DNA from 3 places in the Streptomyces sp. NPDC049627 genome. Region 2 is predicted to be linked to each of the others. Evidence: riboswitches for the same ligand, from Rfam matches in the RefSeq annotation. Region 2 holds a riboswitch; each other region holds the start of a gene.
What was found. Region 2 has a riboswitch for thiamine pyrophosphate ahead of ACIBU0_RS27075 (thiamine ABC transporter substrate binding subunit). Riboswitches for the same ligand answer to the same signal wherever they lie in the genome.
Positions count from the first base shown of each region.

Region 1 (3,268 bases), on a different contig from region 2:
GATGCCGGCGAGCACGGCCAACGGCACTCGGCGGTTCACATCGGTGACCGAGTACTGCAGGTCCTTGGGCGCCGAGGGCTCGTAGGCGACCACGACCTCCTGGCCCTCGTGCAACTGCCGTGACTGGTCGGGCTGCACGATCTCCGTGAACGTACGGCCCTTGTCCTTGCCCGTGTCGACGCGGATCGTCGCCTTCTTGCAGGTGCCCTTCTCCTGCTGCACGGCTGAGGAGCCCTCGGCGGTGGAGGTGTCACCGGTCGGAGGCACTCCCGAGGCCCCGGCGGCCTTACAGCTCACCTCGACCACCTTGGTGACCGTGGCCTGCTGCGTCTGCCGGTCGAAGCCGACCCCCGTGCGCTCGTGCGGCGGGGCCCCACCCGGCCACAGCACCGCGAGCCCCACCACCACCGCCGCGGCGAACGGAATCAGGATCGCCGCGATGACCTTGCGCAGGTGCTGGGAGACGGGCGCCGCGGGACCGTGGGCGTGACTGTGGGAGTGTCCGTGCCCGCCGCCACCGGCTCCGCCGCCGCGCGAACCGCCGGATCCGGGACCGTGCCCATGGCCGCCATGGGAATCGTGCCCATGGCCACCACCGAAATCATGCCCGTGTCCGTCATCCGGGCCGGACCCCTGCTCCGCTGAGCCGCCGGAGCCGGGACCATGATCGTGCAGGCCGCCGGAACCGGGACGGTGACCGTACGGCCCGCCGGAACCGAAGCCGTGCCGGTGCCCGCCGCCGGCCTCGCTGCCGTGCTCCTGCATCCCTTCGGTCCTGGGACCGTGCTCGTGCCAGCCGCCGGATCCAGCCGAGTGCTCGTCGTGACCGCCACCGTCGGAGCCACGGCCGTATCCGCCGTCGTATCTTGCTCCGGGCATCCCTGAACCCCGGCCGTCTGCACGGCCGTTGCCGCGCCCGGGGCCGTTTCCGGGCCCGGAGCCGCGGGGCCGCTCGGGCGGTGGGTACGGAGGTTCATGCGGTGTGGTCACCGACCGATCATCGCAAGAACGACGGGGGCCCCCTGTTCACCGCGCCCGAATTGACGCTAGCGTGGTGCCACCTTTGTACACGCGGGAGCTCGGAGCACCGGGCTGAGAGGGCGCTGACCTCCGTCCCAGCGATGTTTCACATGAAACATCACCCATCGCGAGTGATGTTTCACACGAAACGTCGGCAGACGGAAACCGCTGCGTCGACCGCCGAACCTGTTACCGGGTAATGCCGGCGTAGGGAGTAGGTCTCATGACCAACAAGGACGCACGCACGCCTGCCTCCGTCCAGGACGACAAGTCCCAGGAGGCCGGGAAGTCCATCGGCTGGCACAAGGCGTACATCGAGGGCTCCCGCCCCGATCTGCGGGTGCCGGTCCGCCAGGTGCATCTCACCAACGGGCAGTCGGTCACGCTGTACGACACGTCGGGCCCGTACACCGATCCACTCGCCGATACCGACGTCCGCAGGGGACTGCCTCCGCTACGGGAGAACTGGATCATCGCCCGCGGCGACACCGAGGAGTACGCGGGTCGTCCCGTCCGTCCCGAGGATGACGGGATCAAGCACACCTCGCCACGCGGCGGCCTGCGCAACCTCGACGCGGTCTTCCCCGGACGGCCGCGGCAGCCCCGTCGCAGCCGTGACGACAAGGCGGTCACGCAGCTCGCCTACGCACGCCGGGGCGAGATCACGCCGGAGATGGAGTTCGTGGCCCTCCGCGAGAACGTTTCTCCTGAGGTGGTGCGTGAGGAGATCGCCGCAGGCCGTGCGGTGCTTCCCGCGAACGTCAACCACCCGGAGATCGAGCCGATGATCATCGGCAAGCGGTTCCTGGTGAAGGTCAACGCCAACATCGGCAACTCCGCGGTCACCTCCTCCATCGAGGAAGAGGTCGAGAAGATGACCTGGGCGACCCGCTGGGGCGCCGACACGGTCATGGACCTGTCGACCGGCCGCAACATCCACACCACCCGCGAGTGGGTGCTGCGCAACTCCCCCGTGCCCATCGGCACGGTGCCGCTCTATCAGGCGCTGGAGAAGGTCGACGGCCGCGCCGAGGAGCTGACCTGGGAGATCTACAAGGACACGGTCATCGAACAGGCCGAGCAGGGCGTGGACTACATGACGGTTCACGCCGGCGTGCGCCTGCCGTACGTCCCGCTCACCGCCAACCGCAAGACCGGCATCGTCTCGCGCGGCGGCTCGATCATGGCGGCGTGGTGCCTGGCGCACCACAAGGAGTCGTTCCTGTACGAGAACTTCGAGGAACTCTGCGAGATCCTCGCCGCGTACGACGTCACGTACTCGCTGGGCGACGGCCTCAGGCCCGGCTCGATCGCGGACGCCAACGACGAGGCGCAGTTCGCGGAGTTGAGGACGCTCGGGGAACTCAACACGATCGCCAAGCGTTTCAACGTACAGACCATGATCGAGGGCCCGGGACATGTCCCGATGCACAAGATCAAGGAGAACATCGACCTTCAGCAGGAGATCTGCGATGAAGCTCCGTTCTATACGCTCGGCCCGCTGACCACGGACGTCGCACCGGCGTACGACCACATCACCTCCGGCATCGGCGCCGCGATGATCGCCTGGTGGGGCACGGCGATGCTCTGCTACGTCACCCCCAAGGAGCACCTGGGCCTGCCCAACCGGGACGACGTCAAGACCGGCGTCATCACGTACAAGATCGCCGCCCACGCGGCCGACCTCGCCAAGGGGCACCCCGGGGCGCAGGAGTGGGACGACGCGCTGTCCGACGCCCGTTTCGAGTTCCGGTGGGAGGACCAGTTCAACCTCGCCCTCGACCCGGACACGGCACGGGAGTTCCACGACGAGACGCTGCCGGCGGAGCCCGCCAAGACGGCTCACTTCTGCTCGATGTGCGGGCCGAAGTTCTGCTCGATGAAGATCTCCCAGGACATCCGCCGCCAACACGGCGGGTCCCAGGAGGAGATCGAGGAGGGCATGGCTCAGAAGTCGAAGGAGTTCGCGGCGGCGGGCAACCGGGTGTACCTGCCGATCGCGGACTGACGTCGACGTCCTGACCCAGGGCGCCATGCCCCGGTGCCGGGCGTGCTGCCGAGATCTTCGGCTTGCGCCTCCCCGAGGAGGTCCCTCGGGGCTCCGTCGAGAAGGAGGGTTCCCCGAGAGGGGGCTCTCCTACGGCGGGGGCGCAAGCCGAGGAGCTACTCCGGCTGGTGTTCCGGCCCTCCGAAGTCCGGGCTCGTGTAGTCCGGGCTGCTGAAGCTCGGTCGCGAGCCCGAGGAGGCT
Region 1 covers NZ_JBITLW010000002.1:252,432-255,699, reverse strand. Annotated here, with positions in the region: gene ACIBU0_RS06115 (YibE/F family protein) at 1-879, opposite strand, end outside; TPP riboswitch at 1,062-1,251, shown strand; gene thiC (phosphomethylpyrimidine synthase ThiC) at 1,244-3,028, shown strand; gene ACIBU0_RS06105 (hypothetical protein) at 3,184-3,268, opposite strand, start outside.
Region 1: it holds a riboswitch for thiamine pyrophosphate, as region 2 does, so the genes downstream of both, thiC (phosphomethylpyrimidine synthase ThiC) here and ACIBU0_RS27075 (thiamine ABC transporter substrate binding subunit) in region 2, are expected to answer to the same signal.

Region 2 (3,268 bases):
GAAGCCGTTTCGTGCCAAGCAGCTCTCGCAGCACTACTTCGCGCGGTACGCGCACGACCCGGAGCAGTGGACCGACATCCCCGCTGGTTCGCGCGCCAAGCTGCGGGAGGAGCTCTTCCCGGAGCTCATGACCGTCGTACGGCATCTGTCGACCGACCAGGGCGACACGCGCAAGACGCTGTGGCGGCTGTTCGACGGGACGCTCGTCGAGTCGGTGCTGATGCGGTACCCGGACCGGGTGACCATGTGCATCAGCTCGCAGGCGGGGTGCGGGATGAACTGCCCGTTCTGCGCCACGGGGCAGGCGGGGCTGGACCGGAATCTGTCGACCGCCGAGATCGTCCATCAGATCGTGGACGGGATGCGGGCGCTGCGCGACGGCGAGGTCCCGGGCGGGGCGGCGCGGCTCTCCAACATCGTCTTCATGGGCATGGGCGAGCCGCTCGCCAACTACAACCGGGTCGTGGGGGCCATCCGGCGCCTCACCGATCCCGAGCCCGACGGGCTGGGGCTGTCGCAGCGCGGGATCACCGTCTCGACCGTCGGTCTCGTCCCGGCCATCCACCGGTTCGCCGACGAGGGCTTCAAGTGCCGGCTCGCGATCTCGCTGCACGCGCCCGACGACGAGCTGCGCGACACCCTCGTCCCCGTGAACACGCGGTGGAAGGTGCGCGAGGTGCTCGACGCCGGGTTCGAGTACGTCGAGAAGAGCGGCCGTCGGCTGTCCATCGAGTACGCCCTCATCCGGGACATCAACGACCAGGCCTGGCGCGGTGACCGGCTCGGGCGGCTGCTCAAGGGCAAGCCCGTGCACGTGAACCTGATTCCGCTGAACCCGACGCCCGGCTCGAAGTGGACCGCCTCCCGGCCCGAGGACGAGAAGGCGTTCGTCGAGGCCATCGCCGCGCATGGTGTACCGGTGACGATCCGGGACACCCGTGGCCAGGAGATCGACGGGGCCTGCGGTCAGCTCGCCGCCACCGAGCGGTAATCTGAGCGCGTACCACCACGTACATCCGTACGAACATCTGCATATTCCGACAGGGGAGCGCCACAGCGCTGAGAGTGCGGCACCGGCCGCAGACCCTCTGAACCTCGCCCAGGTCATTCTGGGTAGGAAGTTCGGTCATCACTCAAGCTGTTGCGCCCTGCCCAGGAGCCGAAAGGACTCGTGGGCAGGGCCGCGTCTCTTCCTGGTCCACCCCAGGAGGAATTTCGTGAGCACCACCAAGAAGTTCGCGGCCGTGGCCGTCGGGCTGGGCCTCGTCACGCTGTCCGCGTGCGGTTCGTCCGACTCGGGCAGCGACACCGGCGAGTCCAAGAGCAAGAACATCACGCTCGTCAGCCATGACTCATGGGCCGTCTCCAAGGGCGTCCTCGCCGCCTTCGAGAAGCAGTCCGGCTACCAGGTCAAGGTCCTGCCGAACGGCGACGCCGGGCAGGCCGTCAACAAGGCGATCCTGACCAAGGACAACCCGCAGGGCGACGTCTTCTTCGGCGTCGACAACACCCTGCTCTCGCGGGCCCTCGACAACGACCTGTTCCAGTCGTACGAGGCGAAGGGCGCCGACAGCATCAAGCCCGAGTACCTCGCCGACAAGGACGAGCACCGGGTCACGCCCATCGACACCGGCGACATCTGCGTCAACTACGACAAGGCGTACTTCAGCGAGCACAAGCTGACCCCGCCCGCCTCCTTCGACGACCTGATCAAGCCCGAGTACAAGAACCTCCTGGTCACCGAGAACGCCTCCACCTCCTCTCCCGGCCTCGGCTTCCTGCTCGGCACCGCCGCGAAGTACGGCGATGGGGGCTGGCAGGGCTACTGGAAGAAGCTGAAGGCCAACGGCGTCAAGGTCGTCGACGGCTGGGAGCAGGCCTACAACGACGAGTTCTCCGGTTCCGCCGGCGGCAAGAAGGCCAAGGCCGACCGGCCGCTCGTCGTGTCGTACGCCTCCTCACCGCCCGCCGAGGTGATCTACGGCGACCCGAAGCCGGCCACCGCGCCCACCGGCGTCGCGACCGGCACCTGCTTCCGCCAGGTCGAGTACGCGGGTCTGCTGAGCAACGCCAGGAACGCCGAGGGCGGCAAGGCGCTCATCGACTTCCTGCTGACGAAGACCTTCCAGGAGGACATGCCGCTCAACATGTTCGTCTACCCCGTGGTCGAGGGCGCCCAGGTGCCCGAGGAGTTCACCGAGTACGGCCCGCAGGCCGAGGACCCCGAGACCATGGACCCGGCGAAGATCGCCGACAACCGTGACGACTGGGTCAAGTCGTGGACGTCGCTCGTACTGAAGTAGAGCCGCGCAAGGCCCGTACGAGGGCCTTCAAGGCCGGCACGGCGGTGCGGCTCGGCCTCATCGCCGTGCCCGTCGCGTTCTTCGCGGTCTTCTTCGCCTACCCCGTCTCCGCGATCGTCGCGCGCGGTCTGAAGGTCGACGGCGCCTGGCAGTTCGGGCGCCTCACCGAGGTGCTCGGACAGTCCGACATCCGGCACGTCCTGTGGTTCACCACCTGGCAGGCGCTCGCCTCGACCGCGCTGACCCTGCTGATCGCGCTGCCGGGCGCCTATGTCTTCGCCCGCTTCGACTTCCCCGGCAAACAGGTCCTGCGGGCCGTGGTGACCGTCCCCTTCGTGCTGCCGACGGTCGTCGTCGGGACGGCGTTCCTCGCGCTCGTGGGCCGCGGCGGGCTCCTCGACGAGCTGTGGGGCGTACGGCTCGACACCACCGTGTGGGCGATCCTCCTCGCGCACGTCTTCTTCAACTACGCCGTCGTCGTGCGCACGGTCGGCGGGCTCTGGTCCCAGCTCGACCCGCGGCAGGAGGAAGCCGCGCGGATGCTCGGGGCGTCGCCGCTGAAGGCCTGGCGCCAGGTCACCCTTCCGGCCCTCGGGCCCGCCGTGGCCGCCGCCGCGCTCATGGTCTTCCTGTTCACCTTCACCTCCTTCGGCGTCGTCCAGATCCTCGGCGGGCCGACCTTCTCGACTCTCGAAGTGGAGATCTACCGCCAGACCTCCGAGATCTTCGACCTGTCCACGGCCGCCGTCCTGACGATCATCCAGTTCGTGGCCGTCGGCGCGATCCTCGCCGTGCACGCCTGGACGGTACGGCGGCGGGAGAGCGCCCTGCGCCTGGTGGACGCGTCCGTGACCGCGCGTCGGCCGCGCGGGGCGGGGCAGTGGGCGTTGCTGGCCGGTGTCCTGGCCGTCATCGTCGTACTCCTGCTGCTGCCGCTGGCCGTGCTGGTGCAGCGGTCGCTGGAC
Region 2 covers NZ_JBITLW010000010.1:152,655-155,922, reverse strand. Annotated here, with positions in the region: gene rlmN (23S rRNA (adenine(2503)-C(2))-methyltransferase RlmN) at 1-991, shown strand, start outside; TPP riboswitch at 1,033-1,138, shown strand; gene ACIBU0_RS27075 (thiamine ABC transporter substrate binding subunit) at 1,218-2,303, shown strand; gene ACIBU0_RS27070 (ABC transporter permease) at 2,279-3,268, shown strand, end outside.

Region 3 (3,268 bases), on a different contig from region 2:
CGGCGATGTCGGGGAGGGTGAGCCAGGCGGGGACGAGAGCATCGATCTTTGCGTCAATCTCGGTCACGCCAACAAGCCTGCCATCTGCCACTGACAGTCGGAAGTCAGGCCGGTCCACCCGGGCAGAGCCGTCGCCCCGACGCGCTACGCCACCGCTGCCTTCATCGGGCGTGCCGGGTCCGCCAGCAGCTCCTGGTTCATCGGCGTGCCCGCCTCGATCAGCCGCCGCCCCTGGGCCAGATCCCTCGGCCGGCCCACCGCCAGCAGGGCGACCAGGCGGCCGTCCTTCAGCCAGCAGACCGTCCAGGCAGGACCCGACGGGTCGCCGCGCCACAGAGTCGTGTCGGCGGCGGCATGGTGGCCGGCGTACTGGACGAAGCGGCCGAACTGCTCGGACCAGAAGTACGGCACGGGGTCGTAGACCGCCGGGGTCTCGCCGAGGATGTTGGCGGCGACCGTACGCGGCCCCTGGAGGGCGTTGTCCCAGTGGTGGACCAGCAGGCGCTCCCCATACCTTCCCGAAGGGAAGGAGGCGCAGTCGCCGACCGCGTAGACGTCCGGCACCGAGGTGCGCAGGTGGTCGTCGGCGACGACCTCGCCGTGCGTACCCAGCTCGACCCCCGACCCCGCCAGCCAGGCCGTGGCGGGCCGTGCCCCGATGCCGACCACGACGGCGCCCGCGGGCAGCCGGGAGCCGTCGTCGAGGATCACCGCGCCGGGCTCGACGCGCTCCACGCGCGCGTGGGTGCGCAGCACCGCCCCGCTGTCCTCGTACCAGGCGGCCATCGGCGCCGCCACCTCGGCGGGCAGCGCACCCGCGAGCGGCCGGTCGGCGGCCTCCACGACCGTCACCGCACAGCCCGCCTCGCGCGCGGCCGTGGCGAACTCCGCGCCGATCCAGCCCGCGCCGACGACCACGATGTCGTGCTGGCGGGCCAGCACCGGCCGCAGCCGCTCGGCGTCGTCCAGGGTGCGCAGCAGATGCACACCGGGCACGCCCTCCGCGCCCGGCAGCCGGATCGGTTCCGCGCCGGTGGCGAGCACGAGGGCGTCGTACGGGACGGGCCCGGCCTCGGTGTCCAGTTCGTGCTCGGCGGGGCGCACGCCCAGCACCTCGCGCCCCAGCCGGAGGTCGATGCCGAGCGCCTCGAAGTCGACGTCGAAGGCGGAGCCCTCGGCCTTGCCGAGCAGCACGGCCTTGGACAGGGGCGGTCGGTCGTACGGCTGGTGGGGCTCGGCGCCGATCAGTGTGACGGTGCCGGTGAAGCCCTGTTCCCGCAGGGCCACCGCCGTCTGCACGCCGGCCATGCCCGCGCCGGCGACGACCACGCGCCGCGCCTGTGACGTGCCCCGTTGCTGCGTCTGCTCGCTCACCTGATCACCATAGACAACTGACAAATCGTCAGTCAGGGGGCGTGCTCAGTGACCTGCTCCACAACACTGGTTCCGCTGCCTGTCTGCGACTCCCACTCCCAGGTCTCCTCCAGCCGCACGCGCCCGTCGGGAAGCTCGACCACCGTCGACACGCAGTGGCCCGACGACGTGGCGCCGTCCCGCTTGAGCTGCACGTACCGAAAGTCCAGCCGGTCGCCTTTCCGGGTCCCCACGAGATGTCCGCGTACGACGTCGCCACCCGCGTACTCGGCCCAGATCTCGCCCCCCTGCTCGTGGTACGTGAACCGGGTGCGCGTACCCACCTGACCTGGGGCTTGATCGGCAACAGGCGCGAGGACGAGACCGTCGAGCGAGCGGGCCACGGGCGGAGGCTCCCTTACTGAGACATACGGCAGCGGGCTAGGGTGGCCAACGTAAAGCACTCGCGGGAGCCCGGACGCACCGGGCTGAGAGGGAGGCTGGCGGCCTCCGACCGTACGAACCTGATCCGGGTCATGCCGGCGAAGGGAGGGGCTGGACGCCCATGTCGCGTACGCGAACGTCAGACGTCCTTGTCATCGGGGGCGGAATCATCGGCCTGGTCACGGCGTGGCGGGCCGCACAGCGCGGGTTCACGACGGCCGTCGTGGACCCCGAGCCGGGCGGTGGCGCCGCCCAGGTGGCGGCCGGGATGCTGGCCGCCGTCACGGAACTGCACTACGGCGAGCAGACCCTGCTGGGCCTGAATCTCGCCTCGGCCCGCCGTTATCCGGACTTCGCGGCAGAGCTCACCGACGCCACCGGCCATGACCTCGGCTACCGCCAGTGCGGCACGCTCGCCGTCGCACTGGACGCCGACGACCGCGCCCACCTGCGCGAACTGCATGCCCTGCAACGACAGTCCGGGCTGGACTCCGAGTGGCTGTCGGGGCGGGACTGCCGACGCCTGGAACCGATGCTCGCGCCGGGGGTGCGCGGCGGGCTGCGGGTGGACGGCGACCACCAGATCGATCCGCGGCGGCTGGCCGGGGCGCTGGTGGCCGCGTGCGAGCGGGCCGGCGTGGTCTTCCACCGGGCGTGGGCGGAGCGCTGCACCGTCGTACGGGAGCGGGCCGCTGGTGTCACCACGACGGACGGCACCGAGCTGGGCGCGGGCCAGGTGGTCCTCGCGGCCGGCAGCCTCAGCGGGCGGCTGCCCGGGCTTCCGGACGACGTCCTGCCGCCGGTCCGCCCCGTGAAGGGGCAGGTGCTGCGGCTGACCGTGCCGAAGCGGTACGCGCCGTTCCTGAGCCGGACCGTGCGGGCCGTGGTGCGCGGCAGCCAGGTGTATCTGGTGCCGCGCGAGAGCGGGGAGCTGGTCGTCGGGGCGACGAGCGAGGAGCTGGGCTGGGACACGACGGTGACCGCGGGCGGGGTGTACGAGCTGCTGCGCGACGCCCACGAGTTGGTGCCCGGCATCACGGAACTGCCGCTCACCGAGACGCGTGCCGGCCTGCGCCCGGGCTCCCCGGACAACGCGCCGCTGCTCGGCCCGACCGAGCTGGAGGGGCTGTTGCTGGCCACCGGGCACTACCGCAACGGCGTGCTGCTGACGCCGGTCACCGGAGACGCCATGGCGCACGTCCTGACCACCGGTGAACTCCCCGAGGAGGCCCGGCCGTTCACGCCGAGGCGATTCAGCGCCGCCGCACTCACGGAGCAGCCCGCATGAGCATCCCGGTCACCATCTCGGTCAACGGCGAGCGTCGGCAGATCGAGCCGGGCACGGCTCTGGACACGCTCGTGAAGTCCCTCACCGCGGCGCCCTCCGGAGTGGCCGCCGCCCTCAACGAAACCGTCGTCCCGCGCGCGCAGTGGCCGTCGACGTCCCTCTCCGAAGGGGATCGCGTCGAGG
Region 3 covers NZ_JBITLW010000008.1:456,332-459,599, forward strand. Annotated here, with positions in the region: gene ACIBU0_RS24150 (Rv2175c family DNA-binding protein) at 1-67, opposite strand, end outside; gene ACIBU0_RS24155 (NAD(P)/FAD-dependent oxidoreductase) at 145-1,374, opposite strand; gene ACIBU0_RS24160 (hypothetical protein) at 1,407-1,757, opposite strand; TPP riboswitch at 1,810-1,921, shown strand; gene thiO (glycine oxidase ThiO) at 1,919-3,085, shown strand; gene thiS (sulfur carrier protein ThiS) at 3,082-3,268, shown strand, end outside.
Region 3: it holds a riboswitch for thiamine pyrophosphate, as region 2 does, so the genes downstream of both, thiO (glycine oxidase ThiO) here and ACIBU0_RS27075 (thiamine ABC transporter substrate binding subunit) in region 2, are expected to answer to the same signal.